3 regions of the Streptomyces yatensis genome follow, and region 3 is predicted to be linked to each of the others. Evidence: riboswitches for the same ligand, from Rfam matches in the RefSeq annotation. Region 3 holds a riboswitch; each other region holds the start of a gene.
What was found. Region 3 has a riboswitch for cyclic di-AMP ahead of J8403_RS25405 (LysM peptidoglycan-binding domain-containing protein). Riboswitches for the same ligand answer to the same signal wherever they lie in the genome.
Positions count from the first base shown of each region.

Region 1 (7,201 bases), 1.1 Mb from region 3:
CAGCTGTTCAGCTGCAGGATGAAGTCGTCGTTGTTGTTGGCCAGGGCGCCGCCCGCGCCACCGATGACCAGAGCGCCGGCGGCCGCGGTCAGGAGAATTGCCTTCTTGCCGATGTTCACTTAATTCCTCCGTCTGGGTTGCTCCGCGAATTCACGGACGCATGACACAACGAAGCTCATCAGTTAAGGCTTCGGGCTGCCAGTCAGCTTCACCCGTCCGGCATAGTGCGGCTCTTCCGGCGCGTGTTCTCCGGGAATCCCGCTAAGGGGGACCAATGCAAGGACCATTTGGCCCATCAGGCGCCTGAATCCCTTTTACGTGAATGGGGGGGAGGCGGCTGCCCGGCAGAGGTGGGGCCACGGCACGGGAGCGGGCCCCGGGCGCGCAACGTCCGGACGCCATCGGGGCGGTGGAGCCCCGATGGCGCGGTGGCGGCCGCAAGACGGCCTCACGGTGGCCGACCGACCCACCCTGCCCCGCGGGCGTACTTGTTCGACCGGTCGGACGAGTGATACATCCAGGCCCTACGACGCAGGAGTGAGTGAGGCACAGTCACACCGACAGCTTCGCGGAACCGCAGCGCGGCGCGTGTTCACGCCGCTACGCTAAGTGCGCGAGGTGGTCGCCCGGGGGGCGCGGCGAATCAACGCCGGGAGGCGGGAGGAGAGACATGGGGCACTCACGAGCGGACGGGACCCCGGCCGAGCTGATGGACGGGCTGCTCGCCCGTGCGCAGAACGGCTTCGAGATCGGCGAGGCGGTGCTGGCCCAGGCGCGGAGCGCCCTGATGCACCAGTCCGAGCTGCGGTCCTGCCGGCAGTGCAATGAGCGGTGCGGCCAGCTCGGCTACAGCACCTACCGGCATGTCTTCCTGCTCCCCGACGGCAGCAGCCTGCTGCTGTGGGAACTGGAGCACAACACCGGCGAGGGCGATCGTCCGCTGTACGAGCTCTACGCGGACGAGGACGCCCTGACGCTGGCCGAGCGCCGGGTCCATGATCGCCTCGGCGGCGCCCGCTGGGAGGAGCTCGACGGGTTACCGCTGTGGCTGCCGGACCAACTACTGCACACGGCCGAGCCCCTGGAGAGTTCCCGTGCGTATGTGGCCGACAATTCGGCCGACCATGCCCGTCGAGTCCTGCGCCGCGCGGAGAACCCCGACCGCCCGGGCGAGGAGACCGAGCGGCTGCTGACGACCGCGTTCGCCCATGACATCGCCCTCGCGCCCAAGCCCCGGCGTCGCTCCGGCGGTCCCGACGCGACCTGGTGCCGGTTCTACGAGCACGCCTTCCTGCTCGCCGGAGGGGACGAGGTCGTGCTATGGGAGCTGGAGCACAACCTCACCCGGGACGGACGGCTGGTGTGCGAGGTCTACCTCGACGAGGTCTCGGCGGAGCTCGCGGCGGACCGCCACGCCCGCGCGCTGGGCGTCGACCTCTGACGTCGCATCGGTGCCTCTGGCGTCGTATCGGTGCCTCTGACGCATCCGTAAGCTCTGGCTCATCTGCCACCCCTGGCGCATCCGTAACTCCTGATGCACCCGCGACTCTGGTGCCTGATGCCTGGTGTGCCCGTAGCCGCTGACGCTCGCGTAGCCGCTGATGCCGTCGTGGCCTCTGACGGGCCGGCAGCGCGCCCGCCGCGTCACCTCTGACGCTCTCGTGGCCCTGACGCGCCCACAGCCTCTGACGCGCCGCGGGGTGCCCGCCGGGTGCCGGCCGCGTGCCCGCTTAGTGCCCGTGTGACGCCCTCCGGTGCCCGTGTGCGCCCTTCCACGTGCCCGCCGCCTGCCCGCGGCGTACGCGCGGGAGCCGGGCCCGCTCACGGCGCCCGTCCGGCACCCGCTTGGCCGACATCGATTCGCCTGGCAGCCCGTCAGCCGGAAGCCTGGTGACGAAGTGGCGAAGGCGACGAAGGCGACGAAGACGGAGAAGGTGGATAAGGCGGCGAGAGTCGCGGCGGCGACGCCGTGACGACGGCGACGCCGTGACGACGGCGGGACGCGGACCAGGGAAGCGAGAGAAGCCGGTGCGGGTGCGAGGGAGCAGGGCTCGTACGGGCGCCCGTACTCAGTGGCGTACGGCCTGGCCCCGGCTGAGCCGCCCGCACACCCACCGCCGCCGCACCCGTCTGCGCACGCTCATCGACACCGGCGCCGCGACCGGTGGTGCCTCCGCCGACGGGCTCACCGGCCCCACCGCGGGGCCCGTCCCGGCCGAGGACGCTCACCAAGGGCTGCCGGGCCGCCGAGTGGCCCGCTGGGTTCCCGCCCTCCTCATCCTCGGCGGCATCAGCTTCGACCTGGCCACCCCGTCCGGCTACACCGCCTCGCCCTTCTTCGCCGCCGCCCCTCTGGTCGCCGCGGCGCTCTTACCGCTGCGCCAGACCATCCTCATGGCCGTCATCGCCGTCCTCACGACCTGTCTGCTGGCGGAGTTGCACGGTGTGACGGACCCGACCCAGGCGGCCACCGAGATCGTCACGGTCGCCACCGTGACCGTGCTGGCGGTGGCGATCAACCGGGTCGTACGCCGCAGCTACCACCGGCTCGCCTCGGCGCGCGGCGTCGCGGAGGCGGCCCAGCGCGCCGTCCTGCCCGCGCCGCCCGCCCGTCTCGCCGGGCTCGAGATCGCCGCGCGCTACGTACCGGCGGAGAAGTACGCGGCGATCGGCGGTGACCTGTACGCGGTCCAGGACACCCCGCACGGCGTACGGCTGATCGTCGGCGACGTACGCGGCAAGGGGCTGGGGGCCGTGGAGGTCGTGGCGATCCTGCTGGGCTGCTTCCGGGAGGCGGCGGAGCAGGAGACGACCCTGGAGGCGCTCGTGGGCCGGCTGGAGCGGGCGCTGCAGCGGGAGGGCGCCCGGCGGGCCGACCTGGAGGTGTTCGAGGGGTTCACGACGGCGGTGGTGGCCGAAATTCCGCGCGGCGCCTCCACCCTGCGGCTGCTCAACCGCGGCCATCCGGCGCCGCTGCTCCTGGAGGAGGACGGCGCGGTGCGCGCCCTGGAGCCGGAGGCGGCGGCGCTGCCGGTGGGGATGGGGGAGTTGGCCGGGTGGCCGGACCGGGTGATGGAGCTGGGGTTCGAGGAGGGGGAGACGCTGCTGCTGTTCACGGACGGGGTGACGGAGGCCCGGGACCGCAACGGCGAGTTCTACGACCCGGCGAAGCAGCTGCGCGGCCGCCGCTTCGCCGATCCGCAGGAGCTGCTGGACGCGCTGGTGGCCGATGTCGAGCGCCATACGGACGGCGGGACGTCGGACGACATGGCGCTGCTGGCGGTCCGCCGCACCCCGGCCCGCGGGAACGGCCGGGGGAACGGGCGCGACGACGGTGATGCGCACCGCACCGGCCCTACGGGGGACGGCGATGCCTCCCACCGTGCGTAGCCGTCCGGGCCCATACCGTGCGTAGTCGACCGAGCTCCCTCCGCATAACAATTGCTGCACGATCGGCCCGCACGCGTTTTTGGGAACCTTTGACCAGTGTGCCGACTCGCCCCCATCTGTCCCCTCTTGAGCGCTAAGTTCATGCCAAAGGTGCGCGGATTCCTCAGAACAGCTTGGAATCACATCGCGCTCTCTATTAACGTTCGATAACGCAGCGCGGTCGTCACAACCGTCGCAAGGGCGGCACCGTGCGCCGTCGCCGAATCCCGTACGCACACCGGCAGTACCGCACCACCAGCAGCACCAAGGGAACCGGGGAACCAACACCTTGGGGTGAATCGGGTCGAACCTGACCCGTAGGAGACCTTCCTGCTCCGAACCCGTCAGCTAACCCGGTAGGCGAGAAGGAAGGAAAGGAGTGCGCCTCCGTGGCGTCCAACAGGTCTGCCCTGGACGAGGCCCCGTATCGCACACGGGGAGGCGGTTTGGGGACCGCCACCGCCTACGGCCCCGGCTTTGACGCCGGCGCCGGGATGAGTTCCGGGGACGGCCACTTCGCCCCCGACGATCGGTTCGCGGACGCGGATGGGGACGCGTTCCAGGGCCCGGGTGCCGGATTCGAGACCGAGCCCTGGGAGGAGTGGAACCCCACCGAGGAGTCCATCGCTCCCGTACGCGGCCGGCACCGCGTGGCCAAGCAGCGCGGCGGGACCATGGCGCGCAGCGGCGCCGTCCTGGGGGTCGGCGTGATCGCGGCGGTCGGTGCGGGCGGTATGGCCAGCGCCAAGGACCGTCCCAAGCCGCCCATTTCCATGCCGGATCTCGGCCATGTCGCCGATGAGGTCAAGGCCAGCCTGCCCGCCGCCAAGGACCTGCCCGGCATCGGCTCCTGGGCGTCGGACGACAGCGGCGGCCCGCAGACGGCCGCCGCCCCGCTCTCCCAGGCAGGCCTGACCAGCGAGGACGAGCAGCGCGGCACCACCGACGCGGGCGAGGCGCTCCGCGCCCGCATCCTCCAGCAGGCCGAGAACCAGCAGAACGCGGCGGACGAGGACAGCCGCACCGCCGCGGCGAAGGCGGCCGCGGAGAAGGCATCCGACCAGGCCGCGGAGGTGGCCGCCCAGCGCAAGGCCAAGGCCGAGGCGGAGAAGAAGGCCGCCGAGCAGCGGGCCAAGGAGGCGGCCGAGAAGAAGGCCGCGGCCGAGCGCCAGGCCAGGCTCGCCGCCGCGTACACCCTCCCCGTCGGCTCGTACACCCTGACCGCGAGCTTCGGCCAGGCGGGCGACATCTGGTCGGCCGACCACACCGGCCAGGACTTCGCCGCCCCGACCGGCACCCCGGCCAAGGCGGTGCACGGCGGCACCATCACCCAGGCGGGCTGGGCCGGTTCGTACGGCTATCGCATCGTGCTGACCCTCAGCGACGGCACCGAGATCTGGTACTGCCACCTGTCCTCGATGGTCGTCACCTCGGGCAAGGTGACGGCGGGCGACGTCATCGGCCGCGTCGGCGCCACCGGCAATGTGACCGGCCCGCACCTCCACCTCGAGGTCCGGCCGGGCGGCGGCTCGCCGATCGACCCGATGCCCTGGCTGCGCCAGCACGGGATGAACCCCTGATCAACCCATGATCAACCCCTGATACTCCGGCGGCTCTGGCGCTCTCTCCCCCCTTGACGCCAGGGCCGCCGGTTCAGGTCCCGACGGGGCCGCCCCTCAGAAACACCTTCGAGGAACGGCCCCCTCAGGAACACCTCCGAGGTAACGGCCCCCTCAGGAACACCTCCGAGGCCCCCCGAGGAACGACGCCCTCAGGAACACCCCAAAGGCAGACCCCCAGGAACAACCCCGCCCGGCCACTCGTTGTAGAAACGTATGGCTGACAACACACAGAAGATCGGTGACCTGTCCGTCTTCCCGTTCTCCCTCGGCGGGAACGTCTTCGGCTGGACCGCCGACGAGGCCGAGTCCTTCCGGGTGCTCGACGCCTTTGTCGCGGCGGGCGGCAATTTCATCGACACCGCCGATGTCTACTCCGCATGGGTGCCGGGCAACGAGGGCGGTGAGTCCGAGACCGTCCTCGGCAACTGGTTCGCCTCCCGGCGCAACCGCTCCGACATCGTCCTCGCCACCAAGGTGGGCGGCGGCTTCCCGGAGCCGCGCGGCTTGACCTCGTCCGCCATCAAATCGGGCGTCGAGGAATCCCTCCAGCGGCTGCGCACCGACTACATCGACCTCTACTACACCCACTACGACGATCCGTCGGTGCCGGTGGAGGAGATCATCAGCACCCTCGACGAGCTGGTCAAGGAGGGCAAGGTCCGCGAGATCGCCGCGTCCAACGTCAGCGCGGAGCGCCTGGAGGCCCTGCTGACCTTCTCCACCCAGGAGAGCCTGGCCCGCTACGTCGCCCTCCAGCCGCACTACAACCTGGTCTCGCGCGACACCTTCGAGGGCGAGCTGGCCGACGTCGCCGCCCGCCACGACCTGGCGACGATCCCGTACTACTCCCTGGCGTCCGGCTTCCTCACCGGCAAGTACCGCCCGGGCACGGCGGTCGACAGCCCCCGCTCCTCGGGCGCGGCCCAGCACCTGGAGACCGAGCGCGGCCAGAAGGTCCTCGCCGCCCTGGACGACGTCGCCGCCAACCACTCCACCGAGCCCGCCACGGTCGCCCTGGCCTGGCTCCTCGCCCAGCCCACGGTCGTGGCCCCCCTGGCCAGCGCCAGCTCCGTCGACCAGCTCCCGCCCCTCCTGGCGTCGGTCGACCTCAAACTGACCCAGCCGGAACTGGACCTGCTGACCTCGGCGTCGGACTGAGCACCCCCCGACCAGACAGAACTCCAACGAGGGCGGGCACCCAAGACCAGCCCAGACCAGCCCGCCCTCGTCACTCCTCCCGCACGAGGCCCGCATTCGCAGCCCGTGTCCAGAGAAGGCGCTGCCACTCATTGGCGTCCGGTGCGGGCTTGGTGGTCAGTACGGGGTCCGGGCCCGTCCCGATGAGATGCAGCAGCGACCGGACGACGCCGTGGCAGTCGTCCGCACCGAAACAATCGGCCAGAGCCCTGGCCTCCTGAGCCGTGACCGGCGTGGGGCTCGCGTGAATCTGCTCGACGCGCCTGTCGATCTCCTCCCCACTCGCGTCCCCATCGGGAAGCGGGCCATCGGCGATGAATGCCTGCACCTCGGGTCTCATACCCGAAATGATCGTCCGCGGCGACTGCCCTGGCTGGGCAAGACGCCTAGGCAGGGCGGGCAAGTCGAGGTACGAACACAGCGGTTAAGCGCCCACGAAAGCGGGCTTCAGCCCAACTGCCCGTCCAGCACGGCCGTCACGAAGTCCGCCCAAGCGCGGCGCGAGAACCCGAGTATGGCCCCGTCCGGATCCTTGGAATCCCGCACGGCGGTCAAGCCCTGCCGGAAAGCAGCCTCGACGCACTCGGTGTTGCCGGCGCCGCTGTAGGAGGACTTGAACCAGCCACCGTCTTTATCGGATATGCAGGGCTCGCGCATCAGATCTCCTCACGGACGTGTTCGATGAGGGCGGAGGACGCTGCCATGTCCAGCGCCTGAGCGCGAAGGTAGTCGAACGCGACGCGGTAGCGCTCCAGTTCCTCGTCCTTCTCCATGAAGAGCGAGCCGGCGTGAATGTCTACGTACACGACGTCCAGTGAGGGCTCGGCGCCCCCGAGGATCACGAAGCTCCCCATCGCCGCTGAGTGCGCGCCCTTGGCGAAGGGCAGCACCTGGAGCGTGATGTCGGGCGACTCGTTGGCCCGCAACAGGTGGTCGAGTTGCTCCCGCATCAC
Region 1 covers NZ_CP072941.1:4,908,848-4,916,048, reverse strand. The annotation lists gene J8403_RS20395 (hypothetical protein) at 1-119, opposite strand, end outside; gene J8403_RS20390 (DUF6227 family protein) at 671-1,441, shown strand; gene J8403_RS20385 (PP2C family protein-serine/threonine phosphatase) at 2,029-3,390, shown strand; cyclic di-AMP (ydaO/yuaA leader) riboswitch at 3,673-3,807, shown strand; gene J8403_RS20380 (M23 family metallopeptidase) at 3,819-5,009, shown strand; gene J8403_RS20375 (aldo/keto reductase) at 5,265-6,209, shown strand; gene J8403_RS20370 (hypothetical protein) at 6,280-6,588, opposite strand; gene J8403_RS20365 (DUF397 domain-containing protein) at 6,696-6,905, opposite strand; gene J8403_RS20360 (helix-turn-helix domain-containing protein) at 6,905-7,201, opposite strand, start outside.
Region 1: another riboswitch for cyclic di-AMP. It lies ahead of J8403_RS20380 (M23 family metallopeptidase); the one in region 3 lies ahead of J8403_RS25405 (LysM peptidoglycan-binding domain-containing protein).

Region 2 (7,201 bases), 180 kb from region 3:
GCCCCGAAGCGGAACCTGAACCCGAGGCGGCGGCCGTGCGGGAATCCGCCCCCTCCCCCCGCCGGGAGGCGAGCCGCGGCCGCCGCCGTACCCCCTCGCCCCGTCCCAAGCGCTCCGCGCTCCTCACCGTCGCCGTCCCCTCCGTCTGCGCGCTGGGCGTCACCGCCGTGGCCGCCGCCTCGGTCAGCGGCGTGGGAAGCGACAAGAAGGACGAGTCCACGACTCAGGCCGCCCCCGACACCGCGGCGGCCCCCGTGAAGCCCTCCGTGGCCAACAGCAAGCTGGACTCCCAGCTCGCCGGGGTCCGGGAGGGCGCCGACGACTTCCGCGACCGGGCCAGCCGCACCCAGGAGCGCATCGACCTCCAGGCGCGCCAGGCCGCCGAGAAGAAGCGCAAGGCCGCCGAGGCGGCGCGCAAGGAGGCGCTGCGCCCGAAGTTCGCGCTGCCCGTCGCGCAGCACGGCCTGAGCGCCATGTTCGGCCAGGCCGGTATCAACTGGATGTCCGTGCACACCGGCATCGACTTCCCGGTGAGCTACGGGACGCCCGTGATGGCCGCCACCGACGGCACCGTGACGACGCAGTGGAACGACGCCTACGGCAACATGGTCGTCCTGACCAGCCCGGACGGCACGGAGACCTGGTACTGCCACCTCAGCAGCGCCAAGATCCGCTCCGGGACCGTCAAGGCCGGGGAGACCATCGCGTACTCCGGGAACTCCGGTAACTCCACCGGCCCGCATCTGCACTTCGAGGTCCACCCCGGCGGTGGCTCGGCCATCGACCCGCTGCCCTGGCTGCGCGGAAAGGGCCTCGACCCGACCTGACCGGCTCCGGGCCCGGGTCCGACCCCGTCCCCGACCCGGATCACCGCTGTAGCGCGCCACCGGCGCGCTACAGCCTCAGCCCTTCAGGTCGCTGCGGCTACAACTTCTCCACCGGTGCGTACCGCAGCAGCAGCCGCTTCGGCTTCTCCTCGCCGAAGTCGATCGTCGCCTCCGCGTTGTCCCCGCTGCCCTTCACCGCCACCACCGTGCCGAGCCCGAACGAGTCATGGGTGACCCGGTCGCCGATGGCCAGCGCGACCACCGGACGCTCCTTGGCCCGCCGGGTCGCGAACCCGCTGCCCCCGGTGCGCGAACGCGACGACGACAGACCGGACGACAGCCCCGACGGCGGGGTCGAGGCGACGCTGCCCATGGACGCCGAGGGGGTGGCGGGCCCGGTGCGCCGCCAGCGCACATACTGGTCCGGGATCTCCTCCAGGAAGCGGGACGGCGGGTTGTACGCGGGCTGGCCCCAGGCGCTGCGCATGGTCGAGCGGGTCAGATAGAGCCGCTCGCGGGCCCGGGTGATGCCCACATAGGCCAGCCGCCGCTCCTCCTCCAGCTCCTTGGTCTGGCCGAGCGCCCGCATATGCGGGAAGACGCCGTCCTCCATGCCGCTGAGGAAGACGACCGGGAACTCCAGGCCCTTCGCGGTGTGCAGCGTCATCAGCGTGATCACGCCGGAGCCGTCGGTGTCCTCGTCGGGGATCTGGTCGGAGTCGGCGACGAGCGCGACCTGCTCCAGGAAGTCCGCGAGGGTGCCGGGGTTCTCCTCGCCGCGGTCCTGCTCGAACTCCAGGGCCACGGCGGCGAGCTCCTGCAGGTTCTCGATCCGGGTCTCGTCCTGCGGATCGGTGGACGCCTGGAGCTCGGCCAGATAGCCGGTGCGCTCCAGCACCGCCTCCAGGACGGTCGCCGGACCCGCCCCGGACTCCACGATGGTGTGCAGCTCCTCCATGAGCGTGTTGAACCGCTTGACGGCGTTGGCCGAGCGGGCGGCCATGCCGTACGCGTCGTCGACCCGGCGCAGCGCCTGCGGGAAGGTGATCTTCTCGCGCAGCGCCAGTGCGTCGATCATGGCCTCCGCGCGCTCCCCGATGCCGCGCTTGGGCACGTTCAGAATCCGGCGGAGCGGGACGGAGTCCTCGGGGTTGGCCAGCACCCGCAGATAGGCGAGGACGTCCCGGACCTCCTTGCGCTCGTAGAAGCGCACGCCGCCGACGACCTTGTACGGCAGCCCGACCCGGATCAAGATCTCTTCGAAGACACGGGACTGGGCGTTGGTCCGGTAGAAGACCGCCACGTCACCGGCCTTGGCGTCGCCCGCGTCGGTGAGCCGGTCGATCTCGTCGGCGACGAACTGGGCCTCGTCGTGCTCGGTGTCGGCCACATAGCCGGTGATCTCGGCCCCGGCGCCGGCCTCGGTCCACAGGTTCTTCGGGCGGCGGTTCTCATTGCGCTCGATGACCGCGTTGGCCGCGCTCAGGATGGTCTGGGTGGAGCGGTAGTTCTGCTCGAGGAGGATCGTGCGCGCGGTGGGGTAGTCCTCCTCGAACTGGAGGATGTTGCGGATCGTGGCGCCCCGGAAGGCGTAGATCGACTGGTCGGCGTCGCCCACCACGCACAGCTCGGCGGCCGTGGTCTCCTCGGTGTCCGTGCCCACCAGCTCGCGCACGAGGGTGTACTGCGCGTGGTTGGTGTCCTGGTACTCGTCCACCAGGACGTGCCGGAAGCGGCGGCGGTAGTGCTCGGCGACGTCCGGGAAGGCCTGGAGCAGGTTGACCGTGGTCATGATGATGTCGTCGAAGTCCAGTGCGTTGGCCTCGCGCAGCCTCGCCTGGTACATCGCGTACGCCTCGGCCAGGGTCTTCTCGAAACCTCCCCCAGACTCCGTCCGGGAGGTGCCCCCTGCCGCCTGTCCGGCGAAGGTCTCCTCGTCGATCAGCTCGTTCTTCAGGTTGGAGACCTTGGCGCTGAAGGACTTCGGCGGGAACCGCTTGGGGTCGAGATCCAGATCCCGGCAGACCAGCGACATCAGCCGCTTGGAGTCGGCGGCGTCGTAGATCGAGAACGATGAGGTGAAGCCGAGCTTCTTGGACTCGCGGCGCAGGATGCGGACGCAGGCGCTGTGGAAGGTGGAGACCCACATGGCGTTCGCCCGCGGGCCGACGAGCTCCTCCACCCGCTCCTTCATCTCGCCCGCCGCCTTGTTGGTGAAGGTGATGGCGAGGATCTGGCCGGGGTGCGTCCCGCGGGCGCCGAGCAGATAGGCGATGCGGTGGGTGAGCACCCGGGTCTTGCCGGAGCCGGCGCCCGCGACGATCAGCAGCGGCGAGCCGGTGTGCTCCACGGCGGCTCTCTGCTGCTCGTTCAACCCCTCGAGCAGGGCGGACGGGTCCACGACGGGCCGCGCCGCACCGTCCCGGTAGTGGGCCTCCCGGGGCACGGGCGCGTCGAAGCCGCCGCTGAAGAGGTGATGCGGCACGTCCTCGGCGCCATCGGGGCCGGGGTGCGCCGAATCCTCGGGCGGCGGCGGTGGCTCCTCGTTCGAAGGAGGCCCGAGGTCCGCCAGGAAGCTGTCGTCAAAGAGGCTGCTCATCGCTCCCCGAGTCTAGGCCGCCCCACTGACAGCCGATGCCCGAACATCACGAAACGGTTTCGGGCAAAACGGCCACCAGTCTTCACAGGAGCCCCACGTGTTGGCTACCGTCCTGCGTCAGGCGGCCCGGAAGATCCGTCGGCGAACCACGCCGGCACGGGCTGCCTCCGCCGAGTCCGGCACCGCCGCAAGGCGCCCGGAGCCGGGGACCCGACAACGCAACACCGGGGTGAATCGGCCCGAACGGCGTGGCACGCAGGTGCCGCCCGGACACGGCCGTAGGGCAACCTTCCGTACCGCCCGAACCCGACAGCTAACCCGGTAGGCGGTCCACGGAAGGAGTCGCCTCCCTTGGCGTCGCACCGCAAGCCGCGGAGCCGAATACCGGCCCCGCTCACCGGTCACGGCCGCCGTACGGCCGTCGGGTTCACCACGGCCGCTCTCGCATCCGTCACCCTCCTCTCCCAGACGGCCAACGCCGCGCCGGGCGACCCCAAGCCGGCCGCCCAGTCGATCGAGAAGGTCAAGGAGAAGGTCGACACCCTCTACCACCAGGCCGAGAGCGCCACCCAGCGCTACAACGCCGCCAAGGAACGCGCCGATCAGCAGCGGGCCAAGGTCGACAAGCTGCTGGACTCCGTCGCCGAGCGCACCGAGAAGCTCAACGAGGCCCGACGCACGCTCGGGGCCTACGCCGCCGCCCAGTACCGCGACGGCGGAATGGCCCGCTCCGCCGCGACCCTGCTGTTCTCCAACGATCCACAGGACGTCTTCGACCAGTCGCATCTGATCGACCGGCTGACCGGTCGGCAGAAACAGGCCGTCGACGACTTCCAGAAGCAGCAGGCGAGCGCCGCCAAGGAGCGCGGTAAGGCCAGCGAGAGCCTCGCCTCGCTGACCGCGTCGCAGAAGCAGCTGAAGACCCAGAAGAAGACCGTCCAGGACAAGCTGACCGAGGCCCGGCGGCTACTGGCGAATCTGACCGCCAAGGAGAAGGCGCGCCTGGCGGCGATCGAGAAGAAGAAGGCGGAAGAGGCCCGCCGTAAGGCGGCCGCGCTCGCCGAGAAGCAGCGCCAGGAGGCCGCGCGCAAGAAGCAGCAGGAGCAGCAGGAACAACCGAACGGAGACAGCGGCTCCGGTTCGACGACGCCCTCGGCCCCGGCCAACAGCTCCAAGGCGGCCCAGGCCATCGCCTTCGCCAAGTCGCAGCTCGGCAAGCCGTATGTCTGGGGCGCCACCGGCCCCAGCTCCTTCGACTGCTCAGGGCTGACGCAGGCGGCCTGGAAGACGGCCGGGATCTCGCTGCCGCGCACCACCTGGGACCAGGTGAAGGCCGGTACGCGCGTCTCGACGTCCGAACTCCAGCCGGGCGATCTGGTCTTCTTCTACGACGACATCAGCCATGTCGGCCTCTACATCGGCGACGGGATGATGATCCACGCGCCGAAGCCGGGCGATGTGGTGAAGAAGGCGCCGATCACCGAGATGCCGATCTACGGGAGCGTGCGGCCCGCGTAGGACGCGGACGGGGGGCGTGCGGACCCTTGACGTGCCGCTGCCCGGGGCCGGGGCCCCGGGCAGCGGCATGGTCACGTCATCGGCTCAGGCGCCGCTCACGTGCCGGGCTTGCGCCCGTAGACGTACACGTCGTCGCCGTTCTTCAGCAGGCTCCAGTACTTCTTGGCCTCGCCCGTGCGCATATTGACGCAGCCGTGGGAGCCGGGCGGGGACCATACGCTCCCGGCGATCGAGTGGAACGCCTGACCGCCGTCGAAGAACTGGCTGTAGGGCATGGCGACCTTGTAGAGCGTCGACCAGTGGTTGACGTCGCGCCAGTAGATCTTCTTCAGGCCGGTGCGGGTCTCGAAGCCGTCCCGCCCGGACCGCACCGGCACCGGCCCGTAGACCAGCCGGGAGCCGTCCTGGATCCAGCTGAGCTGCCGGGTGAGGTCGACACAGGCGATGCGGCCCTTGTTGGTCGGGCACTTCTTCGCCGCGTTCGGGTTTGTTCCGGCGGCCTTCTGGGTGTTGATCAGGCTCATCACGCCCCAGGTGATCGGGCCCGCGTAGCCGATCGTCGGGCTGATGCCGTGGTTGACCTGGAACTTCTGGATCGCGAGACAGTCCGCCCGCGACTGCCGCCCGTCCACGGGGCGGCCCAGGAACCGCTCGGCCTGCCGCTGGTACGGCCCCACGCCGGCCGTACACGATGACGCGGCCATGGTGGCCGGTGTCACCGATCCGGCCGACCTGCCCAGCGGCCGCGCCTGGGCCGGCCGTGCCTGAGCCTGCGCGGGACCGGCGACGGCGACCGCGAGCGGCACCGTCATTCCCGCCAGTCCCAGCACGAGGCCCGCGCGTCGGCCACGCCCGCCATGCCTGCTTCTGACTGCCCCCACTGCCCCCATGGCCACTCCTCTCGACTGCCTCGCTCTTTACCAGGACAGCTCACGAGTGCAAACGGTTGCCTCAGGATCGTGTCGAAAAGGTGTCGGAATTGTCTCGTGATTACCTCAGATGATCAGCTCGTCAGGTCCACAGCACGGCGATGAAAATGTTTGCCGTTGTCAAGGCACCCACCGTGCCGAAGGCGGCAGACTCTACCTTCTCCTCGTCGCGCTTCACATACACCAGGCCGAGGACCACGATCAGCAGCGCCAGCTTCACCCCGATCTTGATGTTGTTGACGCTGTTGTCGTCGGCCTGATGGAGCCCGACCAGCGCCGCGCCGGTCACCAGCATGGTCAGCGCGCCGTGCAGCATCGCCGGGGTCATCCGGGCCTCGCCCGCGCCCATCGCCTTGAGCTGCGAGAAGAAGCCGCCGAGCAGCGCGCCGATGCCGACGATGTGCAGGCCGACGAACACGTGAATGAGTACGTCCATGGCTCCGGAGACTAACCGCGCGCATATCATCACCCGGCACTCGGGTGGGCCCCTATCGGCGCTTCGGTCACGGCCGCCCCACACTCCCGACCACCCCACTCGCCGGGCGATCAGCCACCGTCACGGGAGCGACGAAATACGTGCACTCCCGTTCAATCCCCCGCACGACCCCCGGTTTCCGGCCTAACTTCCTCCTCCAGGTGGCAGTCCGCTTCCCGTCAACTGAGGGTCCCCGCCTCACGGCGGACTGCCACCTGTCCGTCCGCTCCCCACGAGGGTCCAGGATCAGCGGAATGTCCTGGAATGCCCAAGAAAGACCAGGTGAACCGCCGCAGTGGCGTCGCACAGGAAGCCCAAGCAGCGCTCGCTCACCAGCAGCACCGCCCGCGCGGCCGCGGTCCTCGCCCTCACCGGCGCCGCGTCCGCCACCCTCCTCGACGGCACCGGGCACGCCGAGAACCGCCTCACCCCCGCTCAGGTGAAGGCGAAGGTCGATGAGTACCAGCGGCAGGCCGAGGAGGCCACCGAGCGGTACAACGGCGCGAAGGACAAGGCGGACAAGGCCCGCGAGGCGCTGGACGCGCTGCGCGACCAGGCCGCCCGCCGCACCACCCGGCTCAACGCCGCGCGCAACGCCCTCGGCGCCTTCGCCACCGCCCAGTACCGCTCGGGGACGATCGCCCCGGCCCTCCAGCTCGCCCTGTCCTCCTCCCCCGGCCAGTACCTCCAGCGCGCCTCGCTCGCCGAGCGCGCGGGGAGCCGCCAGGCCGCCCTGATCGCCTCCGTCGGCCGTCAGGAGCGGAAATTACGCCAGGTCCGCGGCGAGGCGGCCGACCGCCTCGCCGCTCTGCGCGCCTCCCAGACGGCGGCCGCCCGCCACAAGCGGACCGTC
Region 2 covers NZ_CP072941.1:5,857,325-5,864,525, reverse strand. The annotation lists gene J8403_RS24675 (M23 family metallopeptidase) at 1-827, shown strand, start outside; gene pcrA (DNA helicase PcrA) at 925-3,426, opposite strand; cyclic di-AMP (ydaO/yuaA leader) riboswitch at 3,585-3,769, shown strand; gene J8403_RS24665 (C40 family peptidase) at 3,778-4,944, shown strand; gene J8403_RS24660 (L,D-transpeptidase) at 5,040-5,834, opposite strand; gene J8403_RS24655 (hypothetical protein) at 5,956-6,309, opposite strand; gene J8403_RS24650 (C40 family peptidase) at 6,644-7,201, shown strand, end outside.
Region 2: another riboswitch for cyclic di-AMP. It lies ahead of J8403_RS24665 (C40 family peptidase); the one in region 3 lies ahead of J8403_RS25405 (LysM peptidoglycan-binding domain-containing protein).

Region 3 (7,201 bases):
TGACCTGGGATACATCGGCTTGTGATGATCGAGTGCCCTCGCTATGTTCACCGGCAACCGAGTTCGCCATAGAGAGGGCAATCGCATGCGTTCCGGTAATGGTCGACACCGTCGCCCCCGTCAGGCTCCGGCCATCATCGTCGCGGCGGGGGTCACGGGAGCGAGCATCGCCCTGCCCCTCTTCGGGGCCTCGGGCGCCCAGGCCGCCGACACCGCCACCTGGGACCAGGTCGCCGAGTGCGAGAGCGGCGGTATGTGGAGCGCCAACGAGGGCAACGGCTTCTACGGCGGGCTGCAGCTGACCCTCGACATGTGGAAGGACTACGGCGGCACGGAGTACGCCCCGCGCCCCGACCTGGCCAGCCGTTCCCAGCAGATATCCGTCGCCCAGTCGATCCTCGGCGACCGCGGCCCCGACGCCTGGCCGAGCTGTGCGCTGGGCGCCGGGCTCACCGACGGCTCCGGCGCCCCCGATGTGAACCCCGGCGGCACGGCCACCCCCGACCAGGGGACCGGCCGGGGCGAGGCGGGGGACCGGGGCCGGGACGGCTCCTCCTCGCCGGAGGCGGACCGTTCGGGTACGTCCGACGGCACCGGTGAGCCGGATTCGTCCGGATCGACCGAGGAGCCGGAGGTCCCCCACACCTCCAAGTCCCCCGACGGGCTGGACGGCTCGGCATCGGGCACCCGGACGCCGGGGGGTTCGGCCTCGGACGACCCGGCATCGGACGGCTCGAACGGCTCGGGCGACTCGGCGTCGGACGGCTCGAAGGGGTCCTCGGCGGATCCCTCCGCCGACCCCTCGCCCTCCGGCCGCCACCGCGGCTCCCCGGACGCCGGGGAGCGGGCCGATGACGGCGGCGCGGCGGACGGCCAGCCCTCCGGCCGCCACGCTTCGCGGGGCGCCGCGGACCGCGACCAGAGCCCCGCGGGCGACGATTACACTGTTCGCCCCGGTGACAATCTGTCAGGGATCGCCGAGGACCGGAATGTGGCCCGAGGTTGGGAAGGGCTCTACGAGAGCAACGAGGAGCTCATCGGAATCGACCCCGACCTGATCATCCCTGGTCAGCGACTTGACCTCTCCATCAGGGAGCAGTGATTCGGGGGGAATTGCCCGATCTGGTTCCGGTGAGACATACATCTCGTCACAATTTCCGGGCCACACCTCCTGTCCGATCTCTCCTCACCCGGCCCTACCTGCGCCGATGTGGGCCGGGTGAGATCAATTACAGCCCCATTCGCTGCCCTTGGGGTGTTTGAACGTTCTCGGGAGGTGTGTTTAACGTCTTTCCGCTCGCCACCGCGAGCACCGTCGATCGTCACGCCGAATCCTGCCGGCGGTCGGGGGGAATCCGACGCGTCAGCGCCGAAGGCAGGAGCGGGGGACCCAAGGTAGGTGCCGAGTGGCCTGTGGACACGGGCTCGTCGGCTAGGGGTGAAGCCGGGCGCGATCACATCGCGACCGGCCGGGCAACTCACGTCCGAACCCGACAGCTCACCTCGTAGGCGTCGGTGAGGAAACGAACCAACGATGCTGAAGTCCAACGGGAAGCACCGCCGTCCCTCCAAGGCCACCCGTATCGCCGCGCTCACCGGTCTCGCCGGTGCCGCCGTGGCCGCGCCCCTCATCGGGGCGACCTCCGCCTCCGCGGCCACCAGCTCCCAGTGGGACCAGGTCGCGCAGTGCGAGGCCGGTGGCAACTGGTCGATCAACACCGGCAACGGCTACTACGGCGGCCTGCAGTTCTCGAGCTCCACCTGGGCCGCGTACGGCGGCACCGCCTACGCCCCCACCGCGGACAAGGCCAGCAAGAGCCAGCAGATCCAGATCGCCGAGAAGGTCCTCGGCAGCCAGGGCAAGGGCGCCTGGCCGGTCTGCGGCAAGGGTCTGACCTCCGGCGGCAGCCCGTCCGCGCCCTCCGCGCCCTCCGCGCCCTCCGCGCCCTCCGGTTCGCAGGACCAGCCGTCGGCCTCCACCAAGTCGGCGCCGGCCGCCCAGCCTGCCCAGCCGAAGGCGCAGCCGCACTCCGCGCCCGAGCGCGCCACGCGTGAGCAGCCCCGTGGCCCGATCAAGAAGGGTGACGGCGAGTACAAGGTCAAGTCCGGCGACACCCTCGGCTCGATCGCCAAGGAGCACCACGTCAAGGGCGGCTGGAAGAAGCTCTTCAAGCTGAACGACGACATCGTGGAGAAGGCCGACCTGATCTACCCGGGCCAGAAGCTCCACCTCGGCTGAGCCGGGTGAGCACCTGAGAGCCGAGCCCCGGTCGGGCGTGCCGCCCCTATGGCGCGCCCCGCCGGGGCTCCCCCATGACCGGATTCATCAGAAATCTGGATATGTGATTCGGAATCTGGCTTTTTGTGTCACGCCCCTGTCTCGTGGGGCGGGCGAACGCGGGGTGCAGCCCTCCGGGCCCGTTAGGCTCGTGCTGCTACCGCAGACCCATACGAAGGAGAACCTCGTGCCGTCCATCGACGTCGTCGTAGCTCGCGAGATCCTCGACTCGCGAGGCAACCCCACGGTCGAGGTCGAGGTCGGCCTCGACGACGGCAGCACCGGCCGTGCCGCCGTTCCGTCCGGCGCCTCCACCGGCGCCTTCGAGGCCCTCGAACTCCGTGACGGCGACAAGAACCGCTACAACGGCAAGGGCGTGGAGAAGGCCGTCCTCGCCGTCATCGAGCAGATCGGCCCCGAGCTGGTCGGCTACGACGCCACCGAGCAGCGCCTGATCGACCAGGCGATGTTCGACCTGGACGCCACCCCGGACAAGTCCTCGCTCGGTGCCAACGCCATCCTCGGCGTCTCCCTCGCGGTCGCGCACGCCGCCTCCGAGGCGTCCGACCTCCCGCTCTTCCGTTACCTCGGCGGGCCGAACGCGCATCTGCTGCCGGTCCCGATGATGAACATCCTCAACGGCGGGTCGCACGCCGACTCCAATGTGGACATCCAGGAGTTCATGATCGCGCCGATCGGCGCGGAGTCCTTCTCCGAGGCCGTGCGCTGGGGCGCCGAGGTCTACCACACCCTGAAGTCCGTGCTGAAGGAGCGCGGCCTGTCCACCGGCCTCGGCGACGAGGGCGGCTTCGCGCCGAACCTCGGCTCCAACCGTGAGGCCCTCGACCTGATCCTCGAGGCGATCAAGAAGGCCGGCTACCAGCCGGGCCAGGACATCGCGCTCGCGCTGGACGTCGCCGCCTCCGAGTTCTACAAGGACGGGTCGTACGAGTTCGAGGGCAAGTCCCGCACCGCCGCCGAGATGACCTCGTACTACGCCGAGCTGGTCGCCGCGTACCCGCTGGTCTCCATCGAGGACCCGCTGAACGAGGAGGACTGGGACGGCTGGAAGACCATCACCGAGCAGCTCGGCGACAAGGTCCAGCTGGTCGGCGACGACCTCTTCGTCACCAACCCCGAGCGGCTCTCCCGCGGTATCGAGAACGACACCGCGAACGCCCTGCTGGTCAAGGTCAACCAGATCGGCTCGCTGACCGAGACCCTGGACGCCGTCGAGCTGGCCCAGCGCAGCGGCTACAAGTGCATGATGTCGCACCGCTCCGGTGAGACCGAGGACGTCACCATCGCCGACCTGGCCGTCGCCACCAACTGCGGCCAGATCAAGACCGGCGCCCCGGCCCGCTCCGAGCGGGTGGCCAAGTACAACCAGCTGCTGCGCATCGAGGAGATCCTCGACGACGCCGCGGTCTACGCGGGCCGCTCGGCCTTCCCGCGCTTCAAGGGCTGACCCGCGTACGTCCTCAAGTAGCAGACACGTCTGACACCCGTCCCCGGCCGCGGTCCCGTACCGTGACCGGGGACGGCGTTACGCGTCACTCAAGCGAAGTCATCATCGGGGAGGCGACGTGCCGGCGGATCGCGAACGGTTCTCCACCGCGACCAGGCTCAAGGCGCTCGGCGAACATGCCGCCGCCCGGGTCTACCGGGTGCGGACCAAGCGCCGCCGGGGCCGGCTGACCGGCCGCGCGGCCCTGCTCGCGCTGGTCGTCTGCTCCCTCGTGGTGGCGCTCGCCTACCCGATGCGGCAGTACATCTCCCAGCGCTCCGACATCGCCGAGCAGCGGAGCGAGGCCCAGCGCGCCCGCGAGGACGTGAAGAAGCTGCGGGAGCGGAAGGCCCGGCTGCGCGACCCCGCCTACACCGAGCAGCAGGCCCGGGAGCGGCTGCACTTCCTGATGCCGGGGGAGACCGGCTACAGCATGGTGGACGGCAGCGGCGCCACCGAGCGCTCCACCGACCAGGGCGCGGCCGGCCGCCCCTGGTACTCCAACCTCTGGGACGCCGTGGACACGGCGGACGCGGCGGGGGCGGGCAGCGCGCGCCGCTGAGGCGCCGCGCTGTGGCCGCCGGTCGCACCCGGTGACGAATCGAAACGAAGAAGAAGAACTTCCCACTCATGGATACGCCCCCGCCCCAGACGGAGCCCACCGCGCCCACCGACGCGGACATTCACGCCGTACGGGAGCAGCTCAGCCGTGTGCCCCGGGGTCTGCGTGCGATCGCGCACCGCTGCCCCTGCGGCAATCCGGACGTCGTGGAGACCGCGCCGCGGCTCGAGGACGGTACGCCCTTCCCGACCCTCTATTACCTGACCTGCCCGCGCGCCGCGTCCGCGATCGGCACGCTGGAGGCCGAGGGCGTGATGAAGGAGATGACGGCCCGGCTGGCCTCCGATCCCGAGCTCGCCGCCGCCTACCGCGCCGCCCATGAGGACTACATCGCGCGCCGCGACGCCATCGAGGTGCTCCAGGGCTTTCCCAGCGCGGGCGGGATGCCGGACCGGGTGAAGTGCCTGCACGTCCTGGTCGCCCACGCCCTCGCGGCCGGGCCCGGGGTCAATCCGCTCGGGGACGAGGCGTTGGCGATGCTGCCGGAGTGGTGGCGCAAGGGCCCGTGTGTGAGCCTCTGCGGGGCCGAGGACACGGGCCGGGAGGAGAGCGCATGACCCGCGTCGCCGCCGTGGACTGCGGCACCAACTCGATCCGGCTGCTGGTGGCGGACGCCGATCCGGCCACCGGGGAGCTGAGCGAGCTCGACCGCCGGATGAAGATCGTCCGGCTGGGCCAGGGTGTGGACCGCACCGGCCGGCTCGCCCCCGAGGCGCTGGAGCGCACCTTCGCCGCCTGCCGCGAGTATGCGGAGGTGATCCGGGAGCTGGGCGCCGAGCGCATCCGCTTCGTGGCCACCTCCGCCTCCCGGGACGCCGAGAACCGCGAGGAGTTCGTGCGCGGGGTCGTGGAGATCCTGGGCGTGGAACCCGAGGTGATCACCGGGGACCAGGAGGCGGAGTTCTCCTTCACCGGGGCCACCAAGGAGCTCATGGGCCATGATCATGTGGCCGGGCCGTATCTGGTGGTGGACATCGGCGGCGGTTCGACGGAGTTCGTCGAGGGCGGCGAGGGGGTGCGGGCGGCCCGCAGTGTGGACATCGGCTGCGTCCGGCTGACCGAGCGCCATCTGGTGATCGACGGCCGGATCACCGATCCCCCGACGGAGGATCAGCTCGCCGCCATGAAGCGCGATGTGGAAGCGGCGCTGGACCTCGCCGAGCGGACCGTGCCGCTCACCCGCGCCTGCCGCCCCGCGGACGGCCACGCACTGGTCGGGCTGGCCGGTTCGGTCACCACCGTGGCCGGGATCGCGCTGGGTCTGCAGGAGTACGACTCCTCCGCGATCCACCACTCGCGGATCACCGTCGACCAGGTCCGTGAGATCACCGCGAAGCTGCTCGGGTCCACCCACGCCGAGCGGGCGGAGATTCCGGTGATGCATCCGGGGCGGGTCGATGTGATCGGCGCGGGGGCGGTCATCCTGCTTTCGATCATGGAAAGGACCGGCGCCGAGGAGGTCGTGGTGAGCGAACATGACATCCTCGACGGCATCGCCTGGAGCATCGCCTGAGCGGGCGGAATAACGTATGAGCGGCCACGGACCCCCCTTCGGGGGCCTTCCGTGAACCGCCTCCGAGAAAGTTCGTGAAACTCTTCACATGAAAAAGGCGCCTGGTGGCCGGCCGATGCGGCCCTCCGGGGCGGTTTCGGTGGCCGGGCCCCGTCATTGACCGGATCGTGAGGTGTCAGGGGGGTGTCGCGGGCCCCGGGGCGGACCGCCTGGTCTACTCCCGAGTTCAACCACAAGCCCTGCTCAGAGGGGTCGGGAACGTGCCGATCCGCCTCATGGTTCCCCTCCGCGGATATGGCATCCGTCACGGGGGCGGCGGAGTGTAGCAGATACCGTCACCATGCTTGTGAAGGGGCTCACGAGGTCCCCCTCGGGAGGTGCTGGATACTCGAAACATGAGCACCACGGAGCGTCCCAGGATCCTCGTTGTAGGCGGTGGGTACGTAGGCCTGTACGCGGCACGCCGCATCCTCAAGAAGATGCGGTACGGCGAGGCGACCGTCACGGTCGTCGACCCCCGCTCGTACATGACGTACCAGCCCTTCCTCCCCGAAGCTGCGGCCGGCAGCATCTCCCCGCGCCACGTCGTGGTTCCGCTGCGGCGCGTGCTCCCCAAGGCGGAGGTCCTCACCGGCCGAGTGTCGACCATCGACCAGGACCGCAAGGTCGCCGTCATCCAGCCGCTCGTCGGCGAGACGTACGAGCTGCCCTTCGACTACCTGGTCATCGCCCTCGGCGCGGTCTCCCGCACCTTCCCGATCCCCGGTCTCGCGGAGAACGGCATCGGCATGAAGGGCATAGAGGAGGCCATCGGCCTGCGCAACCACGTCCTCGAGCAGCTCGACAAGGCCGACTCCACCACGGACGAGGAGATCCGCCGCAAGGCGCTCACCTTCGTCTTCGTCGGCGGTGGCTTCGCCGGCGCGGAGACCATCGGCGAGATCGAGGACATGGCCCGCGACGCGGCCAAGTACTACCCGAACGTGAAGCGCGAGGACATGCGCTTCGTCCTCGTCGACGCCGCCGACAAGATCCTCCCCGAGGTCGGCCCGAAGCTCGGCCAGTGGGGTCTGGAGCACCTGCAGAAGCGCGGTGTCGAGGTCTACCTCAAGACCTCGATGGACTCCTGCATCGACGGCCATGTCGTCCTCAAGAACGGCCTCGAGGTCGACTCCAACACCATCGTGTGGACCGCGGGCGTCAAGCCCAACCCGGCGCTGGCCCGCTTCGGCCTGCCGCTCGGCCCGCGCGGCCATGTGGACACCGCCCCGACCCTCCAGG
Region 3 covers NZ_CP072941.1:6,032,902-6,040,102, forward strand. The annotation lists gene J8403_RS25400 (LysM peptidoglycan-binding domain-containing protein) at 86-1,102, shown strand; cyclic di-AMP (ydaO/yuaA leader) riboswitch at 1,358-1,527, shown strand; gene J8403_RS25405 (LysM peptidoglycan-binding domain-containing protein) at 1,535-2,239, shown strand; gene eno (phosphopyruvate hydratase) at 2,466-3,746, shown strand; gene J8403_RS25415 (FtsB family cell division protein) at 3,865-4,347, shown strand; gene J8403_RS25420 (DUF501 domain-containing protein) at 4,416-4,964, shown strand; gene J8403_RS25425 (Ppx/GppA phosphatase family protein) at 4,961-5,920, shown strand; gene J8403_RS25430 (NAD(P)/FAD-dependent oxidoreductase) at 6,316-7,201, shown strand, end outside.